2 regions of the Delftia sp. GW456-R20 genome follow, and region 1 is predicted to be linked to the other one. Evidence: riboswitches for the same ligand, from Rfam matches in the RefSeq annotation. Region 1 holds a riboswitch; the other holds the start of a gene.

Evidence for each region. Region 1 has a riboswitch for S-adenosylhomocysteine ahead of ahcY (adenosylhomocysteinase). Riboswitches for the same ligand answer to the same signal wherever they lie in the genome.
Region 2: it holds a riboswitch for S-adenosylhomocysteine, as region 1 does, so the genes downstream of both, metH (methionine synthase) here and ahcY (adenosylhomocysteinase) in region 1, are expected to answer to the same signal.

What each region holds. Positions count from the first base shown of each region.
Region 1 covers NZ_LWCN01000005.1:980,163-987,720, forward strand. The annotation lists gene A4F85_RS28305 (23S rRNA (adenine(2030)-N(6))-methyltransferase RlmJ) at 1-182, shown strand, start outside; gene A4F85_RS28310 (septal ring lytic transglycosylase RlpA family protein) at 190-1,107, opposite strand; gene metF (methylenetetrahydrofolate reductase [NAD(P)H]) at 1,186-2,013, opposite strand; gene A4F85_RS28320 (TlyA family RNA methyltransferase) at 2,036-3,223, opposite strand; gene ahcY (adenosylhomocysteinase) at 3,399-4,829, opposite strand; S-adenosyl-L-homocysteine riboswitch at 4,900-4,984, opposite strand; gene A4F85_RS28330 (response regulator) at 4,992-5,735, opposite strand; gene A4F85_RS28335 (sensor histidine kinase) at 5,762-7,558, opposite strand, start outside.
Region 2 covers NZ_LWCN01000004.1:3,878,478-3,886,035, reverse strand. The annotation lists gene fmdA (formamidase) at 1-102, shown strand, start outside; gene A4F85_RS22755 (FmdB family zinc ribbon protein) at 149-508, shown strand; gene A4F85_RS22750 (amino acid ABC transporter ATP-binding protein) at 579-1,325, opposite strand; gene A4F85_RS22745 (amino acid ABC transporter permease) at 1,312-1,965, opposite strand; gene A4F85_RS22740 (amino acid ABC transporter permease) at 1,962-2,690, opposite strand; gene A4F85_RS22735 (transporter substrate-binding domain-containing protein) at 2,722-3,528, opposite strand; gene A4F85_RS22730 (FadR/GntR family transcriptional regulator) at 3,525-4,316, opposite strand; S-adenosyl-L-homocysteine riboswitch at 4,594-4,720, shown strand; gene metH (methionine synthase) at 4,748-7,504, shown strand.

The sequences.
Region 1 (7,558 bases):
ATGTGGAGCTCACGGTCAAGAGCAACAAGACGTCGGAGCGCGGCGGCCTGCCGGCCAGCGGCATGTTCCTGATCAATCCGCCGTTCAATCTCAAGGAACAGCTCAAGCCGGCCATGCCGCAGCTGGTCAAGCTGCTCGGTCAGGACGAGAACGCGGCCTTCACGCTCGAATCGGGCGGCTGAACACGGTTCAGCGCGAGCTCGACGCCGCAGAGGCCACTGCCGTGGCCGAGGCTGCGGCGGGCGCTGCGGCCTTCGCCACCGGCTTGGCGGCAGGGGCGGCACGGCTGGCCACGGCCGTGCGTGCATTGGGCCTGGGTGCGGGCGCCTTGGCCTGCACACGCGGCCGGACCGGGGCCTTTGCCTGAACCTGGGTCCGCGCCTGCGTTTGTGTTTGTGTCTGTGCCCTGGCCTGCTGAGTCTTCTTGAGGGACTCTGCCTTCCTGGCCGTGACCAGGGTTTCGGGGCATTCTTCCTCGCCTTCGTCGAGCTGCCACAGCTCCACGGGCTTGATGCCCAGGCCGACCATGCCCAGCTCCTGCGCAGCAGCCTGGCTCAGGTCGATCACGCGGCCGGGCGCAAACGGCCCCCGGTCATTGATGCGCACCACCACCGTCCTGCCTGTCGCGGCGCTGCGCACGCAGACACGGCTACCGAAGGCGAAGCTGCGGTGCGCAGCCGTCAGCTCTTCCTTGTCGAAACGTTCGCCGCTGGCCGTCAGCCGGCCATGCAGGCCCGGGCCATACCAGGAGGCCAGGCCTTGCTGGTCGCTGTCGCGAGATGGAACGAGGGCGAAATCGGGATTGGAGGGAGTGTCGGCACTCTCTTCCGGCGAAGCCGGTTCGGAGGGCCTGGCATCCGCGGACCTGGTGGCGGGCGGCGTGGCCCGCGAGGCGCGGCTGCTGCGCTTGCCTGCGGAGGGAACGGCCGCAGGCGTCTGGCCTTCAGCCATGGACTCGGCGCCTGCCGAACCGGCAGAACCGGCCATCAGGGCGCCGGACTCGGCATCGGTTTCGGCCACGGGAGCCGGTGCGCAGCCAGCCAGGGTGGCGGTGATGGCACACATGGCCAGCCAGCGCCAATGCAGGCGTCGAAAACTACGATCCATGGGCAAAAACCTCCAGGGAACGCCTGACCGTTCCCAAGTTCTAGAGGGCCGCCCGGGGCCGGCGCAGTGGCTGCGCGCTCAAAGGCCCAATCGATCGCAGATTTCCAGCGTGGCGACGCTCTGGTTCATCGTATAGAAGTGCAGCCCGGGAGCGCCCTGGCTGCGCAACTGCTCGCATAGACGGGACACGACATCGAGGCCGAAGGCGCGAATGGACGCCGTGTCATCTCCGTAAGCCTGCAGACGCAGGCGGATCCAGCGCGGGATCTCGGCGCCGCAGGCGTCCGAGAAGCGCATCAGCTGCGTAGAGCTGGTGATGGGCATGATGCCGGGAACAACCGGTGCATCAAGCCCCATGCCGCGCGCCGCATCAACGAAACGGCAGTAGGCGTCGGCATTGTAGAAATATTGGGTGATCGCGGAATCCGCGCCAGCGCGCACTTTAGCCGCAAACGCTTCCAGATCGGAATGTGGGGATTTCGCCTGCGGGTGGACCTCGGGATAGGCTGCCACCTCGATGTGGAACCAGTCGCCGAACTCGCGGCGGATGAATTCCACGAGGTCGCTGGCGTACTGGAATTCACCGCCCAGGCCGTAGCCGCTGGGCAGGTCGCCGCGCAGCGCGACGATGCGGCGCACGCCCATGGCCTTGAGCTCCTGCAGCTCGGCACGCACCTTGTCGTGCGTGGCGCCCACGCAGGAGAAATGCGATGCCGCGCTGACGCCTTCGCTCTGGATGTCACGCACCATGTTGAAGGTGCCGGCCTGCGTGGAGCCGCCCGCGCCATAGGTGACGGAGCAGAACTGGGGCTTGCGCGCATAGAGGTTCTTGCGCACCTGCACATGCTTGGCCGCGCCTTCGGGCGTCTTGGTCGGGAAGAATTCGAAGCTGATCGGAAAGCTCATGTAAGACTCACTGCTCAGTGTTTCATTCGTTGCGTTTGCGCAGCTTGGCGCGCCCCGGTCCAGGCACGCCGAACTCGGTGCTGGTGTCGATCACACGCTCGTTGCGCTGCTCGCGCAGCACGGTGCGGGACACGCGCTTAGGCGCGGCTTTCACGGCCGAACGGGGCTCGTCGTCGTCCTGCGTTTCAGGCTGTGCAGGCTCCTTCACCACGGCCGCCTGCTGGGCATGCACGAAAAATTCGCGGTTGCCGTCACCGCCTTCGATGGCCGACTCCATCCAGCCCTTGACCTCCAGCCCCAGCTCGCCCAGGCAGGTGCGGATGCGCTGCTCCACCTCGGTGAACAGGGCCGCATCGCGCACGATGCCGCCCTTGCCGACCTGGCCCGGCTGCAGTTCGAACTGCGGCTTGACCAGCATCAGCAGCTGGCCATGCGGCTTGAGCAGGCGCGTGACGGCCGGCAGCACCAGGGTCAGCGAGATGAAGGACAGATCGCCCGTGACGAAGTCGAACTGCGGCGTGATGTCCACGTCGGCAAACTCGGCGCGGCGGCGGCGCTGCGTGGCCACCGTGCCTTCTTCCCGGGCCTTGCCCTTGGCCGCGCGCTCGGCCTTGAAAGCCTCGATCTCTTTTTCCTTGGCGTCGTCGCTGTCGTCGTAGTCTTCATCGACCAGACCGCCGTTGCGCATCCAGGCATAGGGCGCCACGGGCTGGGTGTCGTTGTCGTCGGGATCTTCTTCCCAGCGTTCGGACAGCACTTCCTCGCAGGACTCCTGCAGGCCCTCGGCCGTCACCGCGCGGGCGTTGACGCCCTCGACGCAGATCACACGCACATCCGAGCGCAGCCGGTCATGCAACTGGCCGTGGCCCACGTCCACGCCGATGACCTGGGCGGCGCCCGCCTGCAGCAGGCAGTCGGTGAAGCCGCCCGTGCTCTGGCCCACGTCCAGGCAGCGCAGGCCGTCCACCGACAGCTTGGTGGCCGCCAGCGCGCCTTCCAGCTTGAGCCCACCGCGCGAGATGAACCGGGCCTCGGCCCCGTCCAGCAGCTGCAACTCGGCACCCGCAGGAATCTCGTCGCCGTTCTTGGCAACCTTCTTCCAAGGCGTCAGCGGCGTCATGCGCCATTGCACGCCACCCGCAATCAGCCGCTGCGCCTGCGAGCGCGTGGCCGCATGGCCGGCTTCCACCAAAAATACATCTGCGCGCATAGCGTCGTTCCCAGGAAATCTCTAAACCAATGACGCCAAGCGGCGCCGCACCCCACAACTGGCAGGGCCCAACTCAGGGACACCGAGCAAGGGCCGCCCCGCCGCGAGGGTGTCGTCCCCCTCCCTTGCGAAGCAAGTAGAGAGGGGGAAGCGGCGCAAGCCGCTCAGGGGGTGCTTAATAGCGATAAGTTTCGGGCTTGTAGGGGCCCTGCTTGCTCACGCCGATATAGGCGGCCTGGCCGTCCGTCAGTTCGGTCAGCATGGCGCCGACCTTCTTCAGGTGCAGTCGGGCGACCTTCTCGTCCAGGATCTTGGGCAGCACGTAGACCTTGCCGACCTCGTAGGCATCGGGCTTGGTGAACAGCTCGATCTGGGCGATGGTCTGGTTGGCGAACGAGGCGCTCATCACGAAGCTGGGGTGGCCGGTGGCGCAACCCAGGTTCACCAGGCGGCCCTTGGCCAGCAGGATGATCTTCTTGCCGTCAGGGAAGGTGATGTGGTCCACCTGGGGCTTGATTTCTTCCCACTGGTACTGCTCGATGGAGGCGACGTCGATCTCGTTGTCGAAGTGGCCGATGTTGCAGACGATGGCTTCGTTCTTCATGGCCACCATGTGCTCGTGGCGGATGATGTCGCGGTTGCCGGTGGTGGTCACGAAGATGTCGGCCTTGTCTGCCGCCCATTCCATGGTCACGACCTTGTAGCCTTCCATGGCCGCCTGCAGGGCGTTGATGGGATCGATCTCGGTGACCCAGACTTGGGCCGACAGCGCGCGCAGCGCCTGGGCGCAGCCCTTGCCCACGTCGCCGTAGCCGGCCACCACGGCAACCTTGCCGGCGATCATCACGTCGGTGGCGCGCTTGATGCCGTCCACCAGCGATTCGCGGCAGCCGTAGAGGTTGTCGAACTTGCTCTTGGTGACGGAGTCGTTGACGTTGATGGCACGGAACTTCAGCGTGCCCTTGGCCGACATCTCGTTGAGGCGGTGCACGCCGGTCGTGGTCTCTTCGGTCACGCCGATGATGTGGGCGCTCTTGCGCGTGTACCAGGTGGGGTCCTGGGCCAGCTTGGCGCGGATGGCGGCGAAGGCGATCTTCTCTTCTTCGGAGGCGGGGTTGTCCAGCACGGACAGGTCCTTTTCGGCGCGCATGCCCAGGTGCAGCAGCATGGTGGCGTCGCCGCCGTCGTCCAGGATCATGTTCGGGCCTTCGCCTTCGGTGCCGGCGGCGCCGAATTCAAAGATGCGGTGGGTGTAGTCCCAGTAGTCGGCCAGCGATTCGCCCTTGATGGCGAACACGGGCGTGCCGGTTTCCGCGATGGCGGCAGCAGCGTGGTCCTGCGTCGAGAAGATGTTGCACGACGCCCAGCGCACTTCGGCGCCCAGGGCCTTGAGCGTCTCGATCAGCACGGCCGTCTGGATGGTCATGTGCAGCGAGCCGGTGATGCGCGCGCCCTTGAGGGGCTGGGCAGCGGCGAATTCCTCGCGCGTGGCCATCAGGCCGGGCATTTCGGTTTCGGCGATCAGGATTTCCTTACGGCCCCAGGCAGCGAGGGAAATGTCAGCGATGGCCGTGTCGGCGGAAACGGGACGAACAGCAGCGTTCATGGTTTTCTCCAAAAGATGAATGAAAAACCACGTTCTGCGGGAGACGAAAAAAAGCTCACCGCACAGAAAGCGTGGGCGAGCGTCGTTGCAGGTATGACTCCGAGCCTCGCGACCACGCCTGATGTGTGGGGGCCGCTGCAACGCTCCTCGGAGAGGCGCTGATTATACCGATCCCGGGGATGCCTCACCGCCCAGCCCCACAAGCCGGTAGCCCACCTGCAGCTCGGTCACCAGGTGGCGCGGCTGGGCCGGCTCGTCCTCGATCTTCTGGCGCAGATTGGCCATGTGCACGCGCAAGTAGTGGGCGCGGCTCAGGTACTCGGGGCCCCAGACCTGCAGCAGCAGCTGGCGGTGGGTCATCACACGGCCCTGGGCGGCGATCAGGGCCGCCAGTAGGCGGAATTCGATGGGCGTGAGGTGCACCGGCTGCCCCGCGCGCCGCACCTCATGCGTGGCCAGGTCCACCTGCACCGGGCCGAAGTGCACCTTGCTGGACGCGGCGGTGCCGCCCGCCCCACCGGCGGCGCCCAGCTGCTGGCGGCGGCGCAGCATCACGCGCAGCCGGGCCAGCAGCTCGGGCACGCCGAAGGGCTTGACCAGGTAGTCGTCGGCGCCGGCATCCAATGCGGCCACCTTCTCGTCCTCACGCTCGCGCGCGGAGAGCACGAGCACGGGCACGGAGGACCACCCGCGCAGCTCGGTCAGGACCTGCTTGCCATCGGCGTCCGGCAGGCCCAGGTCGAGGATGACCAGATCGGGCTGGCGGCTCGCCGCCTCGATCAGGCCACGGCGCGCGCTGTCGGCCTCGAAGACCTGCCAGCCTTCGTCTTCCAGCACCAGGCGCACGAAGCGGCGGATGCCGGGATCGTCCTCAATCATCAGGATGCGGTTGGCGGGCGTGCTCATGGGGGGCTTTCGTGCATGGCGGGACTCTAATCCAGCGCAGGCTGCTCGGGCACGGGAAAGCGCAGCGTGAAGATGGTGCCCGGGCCGGGCCGTGCGGCGGCGGCCTCGATGCGCCCGCCATGCGCCTCGACAATGCTGCGCACCAGCGCCAGGCCCAGGCCGATGCCCGAGACGGTGGACTCGGCCGTGCCGCGCGTGAAGGGCTCGAACAGCGTCTCCACCGGCAGATGCGATGGCAGGCCCGGCCCGCCGTCGCGCACGGACAGCAGCAGTTCGCCATCCTGCACACGCGCACTGATGGCCAGCGGCGTGCCGGCCGGCGTGTACTTGGCGGCGTTGTCCAGCAGGTTGACCAGCACGCGCTCCATGAGCAGGGCATCGAGCTGCAGCAGCGGCAGGCTGGCGGGCACGTCGGTGCTCACGGGATGCTGGCCCAGGCGCGCGCGCATCTGGCGCAGCGCGCTGCCCACCACTTCGTCCAGCGGCAGCCATTCGCGCTGCAGGTGCACGCCGCCTTGCTGCAGGCGCGCCATGTCCAGCAGGTTCTCCACCAGGCGCTGCATGGCCTGCGCCTGGATGCGGACCTGCTCCAGCATGTCGGCCGCGCCGCCCGGCGGCACATGGCGCTGCGCGGCCTCGGCCGCGCCCAGAATGGTGGTCAGCGGCGTGCGCAGGTCGTGCGAGACGGCCGACAGCAGGGTGTTGCGCATGCGCTCGCCCTCCATGGCGATCTGGGTCTGCTGGGCCACGGCCACAAAGTGCTGGCGCTCCAGCGCAAGCGCCACCTGGCTGGCGCAGGCCTCCAGCAGACGCTGCTCCTCGGGCACCTCCAGGCGCTGCGGCGCACGCAGTTGCAGCACCAGCACGCCGCGCATGCGCACGGGTGCGGCCAGCGGCACATAGCGGGCCGGTGCGGCCGGCAGCGTGTCCGTGCCCTGGCCGGCCTGCTGGCCATGGTCCATGGCCCAGCGCGCAATGCTGTCGTCCATGGGGCAGGGGCCACCGCCCGCGGGCCGCAGGCGCTCGTCGGCACCGGGCAGCAGCAGCCCGGCCTGGGCGTCGAACACGCCCGAGACCGTGCGCAGCGCGATCTCCACCACCTGCTCCTGCGTGAGCGCGCCCGACAGGTCGCGCGCCAGCCGTGCCAGGGCGCCTGCGCGTCGCTCGCGCTCGGCCGCCACGCGCGCCTCATGCCGCAGCCGCGCCATGAGCTGGCCGCAGACCAGGGCCACGCCCAGCATCAGCACGAAGGTGAACAGGTACTGCGTGTCGTTGACATGGAAGGAGCCGCGCGGCGGCACGAAGAAGTAGTCGAAGCACAGTACCGACAGCAGCGCGGCCCAGGCACCGGGGCCCCGCCCCCAGCGCAGCGAGGACAGCACGACGATGAGCAGGAACAGCATGACCACATTGGCCGGGTCGAAGATGCGCAGCAGCTGCTCGGCCAGCACCGTGGCGGTCAAGCAGGCCAGGGTCACGCCGGCATAGCCCTTCCAGGGCAGCGGCCTGCGCCGCAGCGGTGCGGCAGGCGCGGCCTCGGTCCGGGCCGCGCTGGATCCCCCGGAGAGCACCAGCACGTCGATGTCGGGATGCAGCTGGACGATGCGGTCGGGCAGGCTGCGGCCCCACCAGCGCCAGGGCGACCATGCCGGGCGCGGCGGCTGGGCCAGCACCAGGCGGCTGGCGTTGCGCTCGCGCGCGAAGGCGACCAGGGCCTCGGCCACATCGGCGCCCGGCAGCGTGGCCGTCTCGGCGCCCAGGCGCGCGGCCAGGGCCAGGGTCTTGAGCACGGCGGCCTGCACGCTGCGCGGGCGGTGCTGGCG
Region 2 (7,558 bases), on a different contig from region 1:
CTGCCCACGGAGATCTTCGACTTCGACATCAATCCCACGGCCGAGGGACCACAGAAGATCATCACGGGCGGGGTGGACCTGCCCATCGCCCAGGACAAGTAAGCCCGGCATACGACACCCGCCATCCACCATCCGCCAGAGGCCGCCCATGCCCACCTATGACTACCACTGCACCGCATGCGGCGGCTTCGACGCGCTGCGCAGCCTCTCGCAGCGCAACGAGCCCGCGCCCTGCCCCAGCTGCGAGGCGGCCTCGCCCCGCGTCTTCGTCAGCGCCCCGCGCCTGGCCTGCACCAGCCCCGAACAGCGCCGCGCCCATGACACCAACGAGCGCGCCCGGCACGAGCCCAGGCGCTCACGCGATGTGGCCGAGGGCAGCTACGCGCGCATGCGCCACCCTTCGGGCTGCGGCTGCTGCAGCGGCGCCAGCAAGCGCGGCTCCACGGTCACGGCGCCCAACGGTGCCAAGACCTTCCCGACCAAGCGGCCCTGGATGATCAGCCACTGACCGCGGACCCTGCGCCGCACCAATGACAAAGGCCCGCGACGCGGGCCTTTGTCCTGCCTGGGCGTACCGCTCAGTGCACGGCGCCGATGAAGCCCGCCAGCTCCGGCGTCTGCGGGTTGGCGAACAGCTGCTTGGCCGGGCCGCTTTCGTGGATCAGGCCCTGGTGCATGAACACCAGCTGGTCGCCCACGTCGCGGGCAAAGCGCATCTCGTGCGTGACCATGATCAGCGTCATGCCCTCGGCGGCGAGCTGCTTGACAACGGCCAGCACCTCGTTGACCAGTTCCGGGTCCAGGGCCGAGGTGATCTCGTCGCACAGCAGCACCTTGGGCTGCATGGCCAGCGCGCGTGCAATGGCCACGCGCTGCTGCTGGCCGCCGCTGAGCTGGTCGGGGTAGCTGTCGTACTTGTCGCCAAGGCCGACCTTGGCCAGCATCTGGCGCGCCAGCGCCGCCGCCTCGGGCTTTTTCACGCCCTTGACCACGGTGGGCGACAGGGCCACGTTCTCGCCCGCCGTCAGGTGGGGGAACAGGTTGAACTGCTGGAACACCATGCCCACGTTCAGGCGCAGCGCGCGCAGCTGGGCGGGCGAGGGCGCGCTGCCCTCCGAGCCCTTGAGCACGGCGTCGTCCACCACGATCTGGCCGGACTGGATGGCCTCCAGCCCGTTGATGGAGCGCAGCAGCGTGCTCTTGCCCGAGCCGCTGCGGCCGATGATGGCCACCACCTGGCCGCTGTCCACGCTCAGGTCCACGCCCTTGAGCACATGGTTGTTGCCGTAATGCTTGTGAACGGCGCGCACATCAACGAGCGGCATAGAGTTTCTTCTCCAGATGGGATGCGTAGAGGGACAAGGGCCAGCACAGCAGGAAGTAGCCTGCGGCGACCAGGCCGTAGATGAGGAAGGGCTGGAAGGTGGCGTTGGCCAGCATGGAGCCGAGCTTGGTCAGCTCGCTGAAGCCGATGATCGAGGCCACGGCCGTGCCCTTGATGATCTGTACCGAGAAGCCGACCGTGGGCGCTATCGACAGGCGCAGCGCCTGCGGCAGCACCACATGGCGCATCTGCTGCAGGTAGCCCATGGCCAGGCTGGAGGAGGCTTCCCACTGGCCGCGGGGGATGGACTCCACGCAGCCGCGCCAGACCTCGGCCAGGTAGGCGCTGGTGTACAGCGTCAGGCCGATGGCGGCCGCCGTCCAGGGCGAGATGTCCAGGCCGGCCATGGACGAGCCGAAGAACACGATGAACATCTGCATCAGCAGCGGCGTGTTCTGGAAGGCCTGGATATAGGCCTTGGCCAGGCGGCGCAGGTTCTGGCTGCGGCCCACGCGGGCGAACAGCACCAGCAATCCGGTGGCGCCGCCCAGCACGAAGGCCAGCAGCGACAGCGCCAGCGTGGCCAGCAGGCCTTCGGCCAGCTTGGCCAGGATGGGCAGCAGGGGAATGTCGGCAATCATGCGGCGTCTCCGGCGGTGGTTGCAGGTGCAGCAGGTGCAGCGGGCAGGGTTGCACGCGGCGTGCGGCGGCCCACCACGAAGCGCTGGCCTATCCAGGCCAGCAACTGGCGCAGTGCCAGGGCCAGCACGAAGTACGCCGCCGTCACCACCAGGTAGGTCTCGAACGCGCGGAAGTTGCGCGACTGGATGAAGTTGGCCGCAAACGTCAGGTCCTGGGCGGCGATCTGCGAGACCACCGAGGTGCCCAGCATCACGATCACGATCTGGCTGCTCAGCGAGGGCCAGACCCGCTGCAGCGCAGGGCGCAGCACCACATGGCGGAAGACCGCCCAGCGGCCCATGCCCAGCGCGCCAGCGGCTTCCAGCTGGCCGCGCGGCGTCTCCTGGATGCCGGCGCGCACGATCTCGGTGATGTAGGCGCCCAGGTTGATCACCGTGGTCAGCAGGCAGGCCTGCCATTCGTTGATCTGCACGCCCAGCGAAGGCAGGCCGAAGAACACGAACATCAGCTGCACCAGGAAGGGCGTGTTGCGTATGCCCTCCACGTACACCTTGAACAGCCAGTGCAGCGGCGCAATGCGCCAGGCGCGGCTGACGCCGCCGGCCACGCCGATGGCGCCGCCCAGCACGGCGCCCGCCGCCGTCAGCGCCAGCGTGAAGCCTGCGCCCTGTGCCAGCAGGCCGCTGTAGTCGAACACGGCACCGAAGTCGAATTGATAGGCCATGGAAGGATTTCCGGGAACAGGGGCGCAGCGGTTACAGGGTGGCGGGCAGCGGCATCTTCATCCAGCGCTGGGACAGGCTGGTCAGGCGGCCGTCGGCCTTGAGCTTGGTGATGATGGCGTCCACCTTCTGCAGCAGCGCCGGCTCGCCCTTGGCCACGCCGATGTAGCAGGGCGTGTCCTCGACCGCGAACTTCACGTCCAGCTGGCGCAGCCTGGTGCGCTCGTTGACGGCGTTGGCCACGATGTTGCCCAGCGTCACCAACTGCACCTGGCCCGTCAGATAGCTTTGCGCGGTGGCGTTGTTGTCCTCGTAGCGCTTGATGGTGGCCGAGGCCGGCGCCACCTGCGTGAGGGCCAGGTCCTCGGTGGAGCCGCGCGTCACGCCCACGGTCTTGCCGGCCAGGTCGGCAGGGGCCTTGATGCTCACGTCCTTGGGGCCGTAGACGCTCTTGGGGAAGGGCGCATAGGCCTGGGTGAAGTCGATCACCTTGGCGCGCTCGGCGTTCTTGCCCAGGCTGGAGATGACGATGTCGGCCTTGCCCGTGGTCAGGAAGGGGATGCGGTTGGTGCTGGTCACGGGCACCAGCTCCACCTTCACGCCCAGCTCCTGGGCGACCAGGGCCGCCATGTCGATGTCATAGCCCTGCAGCTTCAGGTCGGTGCCCAGCGAGCCGAAGGGCGGGAAGTCCTGCGGAATCGCCACGCGCAGCACGCCGGCCTTCTGGATGTTGGCCAGCATGTCGGCATGGGCTGCGCCGCCCAGGCCGGCAGCGGCCAGGGTGGCGGCGGCCAGGGCGGTGCGGATGAATGCGCGGCGGGGTGTCAGGGGGGAAGTCATGCGAAAGCTCCTTCGGAAGGTGGGGTGAGGCGAAAGGAAAGCGGGTCAGGGTCGGGCGCAGATGTATCGGGCGCCGTTGCGTCGGGCGCCGCCGCGTCGTCCGGTGTGTCGAGATCGATGCCGCTGCGCCTTGCGGCCGACAGCAGGTGGGCGCGCATGGCGCCCGCGGCACCCGGCGCATCGCCCGCGCAGACGGCCTGCACGATGGCGTCGTGCTCGCGCACGGGCTGGTCGTCGGCGCCGCTCCAGGCAAAGGGCAGGCGCAGGCTGTGGCTGATGGCCAGCTCCAGCTGGCGCGCCATGGCCACCAGGCCCGGGTTGCCCGACAGCTGGGCCAGCAGCAGGTGGAACTGCAGATCGGCGTCGGCGGCGGCCAGCAGGTCGCTGCGGGCGAGGGCATGGGCCAGCTGGGACTGGGTCCATTGCAGCTGGCGCAGGCCGCTGTCGTCGGCGCGCACGGCCGCCAGCGCGGCCCAGCCCGGCTCCAGCACCAGGCGCAGCTCGATCAGCTGGCGCGGCGACAGCGTGCCCAGCGCCGGGGTGGCATAGGCGCGGTGCATGCGTGCACGGCCGCTGTGCGGGCCGTTGATGCGCACGCCCTTGCCCGGCTGGATCTCGACCAGCCCCAGGGCCTCCAGCATGGACAGCGCCTCGCGCAGCGAAGCGCGGCTGATGCCCAACTGCCGGGCCAGCTCGCGCTGCGGCGGCAGCTGGCTGCCGCCGGGGTAGTGGCCGCTCAGGATGTGCTGCTGCAGCGTCTGGGCCATCGAGATCGGAATGCTTTGCATGGGCTGGCGCGGGTGGAGGGTTTTGGCCTGACTGGTCAGACCACGTACCCAGCAGATAGCGAATTGCGTGCCAGATGCAAAAAAAGGAGCGTTGTCCTCAGGCGCTGCAAAGAATCCGGGGCGATGGGGCATCCACAATCCGGCTCGAAGGCGGCGCCGGCGGCCCGCGCTGCCGCGCTTTGGTGCAGTGCCGCATGGCTTTGTGCAGGCCTGCCCCGAATGCGGGCGTAAAACCCGCACTGCAGGCCGCCGCCAGCCGCCGTAGAATCCCGGGCTTTGGCCCGAGGAGCGTTGCAGCGCGGCACCCGCCCATCCGTACACCGGATCGCGTGCCGCGTCAGGCTTGGGCCAGGTGCAGGTTCCCGGCCGGACCGCGCCCACGGTGCCAACGACGCTCACCTGTTGCCATGCCGTTTTTGCAGGTGAGCTTGATGTCGTCCTCTTTCACTCCCCCTCCCATGCGTCTGTCGGGCCTGGAGCCTGTCTCCATCGGCGAGGGCACGCTGTTCGTCAACGTGGGCGAGCGCACCAACGTCACGGGCTCCAAGGCCTTTGCGCGCATGATCCTCAACGAGCAGTACGAGGAAGCGCTGTCCGTGGCACGCCAGCAGGTGGAAAACGGCGCCCAGGTCATCGACGTGAACATGGACGAGGCCATGCTCGACAGCAAGGCCGCCATGGTGCGCTTCCTGAACCTCATCGCCTCCGAGCCCGATATCGCCAAGGTGCCGGTCATGGTGGACAGCTCCAAGTGGGAAGTCATCGAGGCCGGACTGCGCTGCCTGCAGGGCAAGGGCATCGTCAACTCCATCTCCATGAAGGAAGGCCTGGATGAATTCAAGCGCCAGGCCCGGCTGATCAGGCGCTACGGCGCGGCCGCCGTGGTCATGGCCTTCGACGAGAAGGGCCAGGCCGACACCTACCAGCGCAAGATCGAGATCTGCGAGCGCGCCTACCGCATCCTGGTGGACGAGGTGGGCTTCCCGCCCGAGGACATCGTCTTCGACCCCAACATCTTCGCCGTGGCCACCGGCATCGAGGAACACGACAACTACGCCGTGGACTTCATCGAGGCCGTGCGCTGGATCAAGAAGAATCTGCCCGGCGCCAAGGTCTCGGGCGGCGTCTCCAACGTGAGCTTCAGCTTCCGCGGCAACGACCCCGTGCGCGAGGCCATCCACACCGTGTTCCTGTACCACGCCATCTCGGCGGGCATGGACATGGGCATCGTCAACGCCGGCATGGTCGGCGTCTATGACGACCTGGAGCCCCAGCTGCGCGAGCGTGTGGAAGACGTGGTGCTCAACCGCCGCCCTGACGCCGCCGAGCGCCTGCTGGAGATTGCCGACGCCGCCAAGGGCGCCGCCAAGGACGACAGCAAGAAGCTCGAATGGCGCGGCACGCCCGAGAACCCGAAGACCGTGGGCGAGCGCCTGTCGCACGCCCTGGTGCACGGCATCACCGACTTCATCGTCGCCGACACCGAAGAGGCCTACCAGCAGATCGTGGTCAAGGGCGGCGGCCGCCCGCTGCACGTGATCGAAGGCCCGCTCATGGACGGCATGAACATCGTGGGCGACCTGTTCGGCGCCGGCAAGATGTTCCTGCCCCAGGTGGTCAAGTCGGCGCGCGTGATGAAGCAGGCCGTGGCCCACCTCGTGCCCTACATCGAAGAGGAAAAGCGCCAGCAGGAAGCGGCGGGCCTGGACGTGTCCAGCAAGGGCAAGATCGTCATCGCCACCGTCAAGGGCGATGTGCACGACATCGGCAAGAACATCGTCACCGTGGTCCTGCAGTGCAACAACTTCGAGGTCATCAACATGGGCGTGATGGTGCCCTGCCATGAGATCCTGGCCCGGGCCAAGGCCGAGGGCGCGGACATCATCGGCCTGTCGGGCCTGATCACGCCCAGCCTCGAAGAGATGCAATACGTCGCCGGCGAGATGCACAAGGACGACTACTTCCGCATCAAGAAGATTCCGCTGCTGATCGGCGGCGCCACCTGCTCGCGCGTGCACACCGCCGTCAAGATCGCGCCCAAGTACGAAGGCCCCGTGGTCTACGTGCCCGATGCCTCGCGCAGCGTCAGCGTGGCCCAGAGCCTGCTGGGCGAGAACAAGGGCAACTACCTGGCCGAGATCCAGGCCGACTACGACAAGGTCCGCACCCAGCACGCCAACAAGAAGAAGACGCCGCTGTGGCCACTGGCAAAGGCCCGCGCCAACGCCACGCCCGTGGACTTTTCCCAGGCCCCCGTGGCGCCGCGCGCCCTGGGCCGGCGCGTGTTCCGCAACTTCGACCTGGCCGAGATCGCCGAATACATCGACTGGGGCCCGTTCTTCCAGACCTGGGACCTGGCCGGCCCCTATCCGGCCATCCTCGACGACGAGATCGTTGGCGTCGAGGCGCGCAAGGTGCTGGCCGACGGCCAGGCCATGCTCAAGAAGATCATCGAAGGCCGCTGGCTGCAGGCCAACGGCGCCATCGGCCTGTTCCCTGCCAACCGCGTGGGCGATGACATCGAGTTCTACGCCGACGAGTCCCGCAGCCAGGTGCTGATGACCTGGTACGGCATGCGCCAGCAGACCGAAAAGCAGATGGTGGAAGGCCCGGATGGCCAGCCCGTGATGCGCCCCAGCCGCTGCCTGTCCGACTTCGTGGCCACCAAGGAATCGGGCATCCAGGACTACGCGGGCCTGTTCGCCGTCACGGCCGGCATCGGCGCCGAGAAGAAGGACAAGGAGTTCGAAGACGCGCTGGACGACTACTCCGGCATCATGTTCAAGGCCCTGGCCGACCGCCTGGCCGAGGCCTTCGCCGAATGCCTGCACCAGCGCGTGCGCAAGGACCTGTGGGGCTATGCGCCCGATGAGGACCTCAGCAACGAAGCGCTGATCAAGGAACAGTACAAGGGAGTGCGCCCCGCGCCCGGCTACCCGGCCTGTCCCGACCACAGCGCCAAGACCGACCTGTTCGCCGTGCTCAAGGCCGACGAGATCGGCATGACGCTGACCGAAAGCCTGGCCATGAACCCGGCCTCCAGCGTCAGCGGCTTCTACATCGGCCACCCCGACGCCGTCTATTTCAACGTCGGCGAGATCGGCGAGGACCAGCTCGCCGACATGGCCGCGCGCCGGGGCATGGACATCGAGGAACTGCGCCGGTTGCTGGCGCCGAATCTCGCCTGATATTGGGTTGACCGCTGGCTTGGCTACGCCGGTCAGGCGTGCGATTTTTCGCTA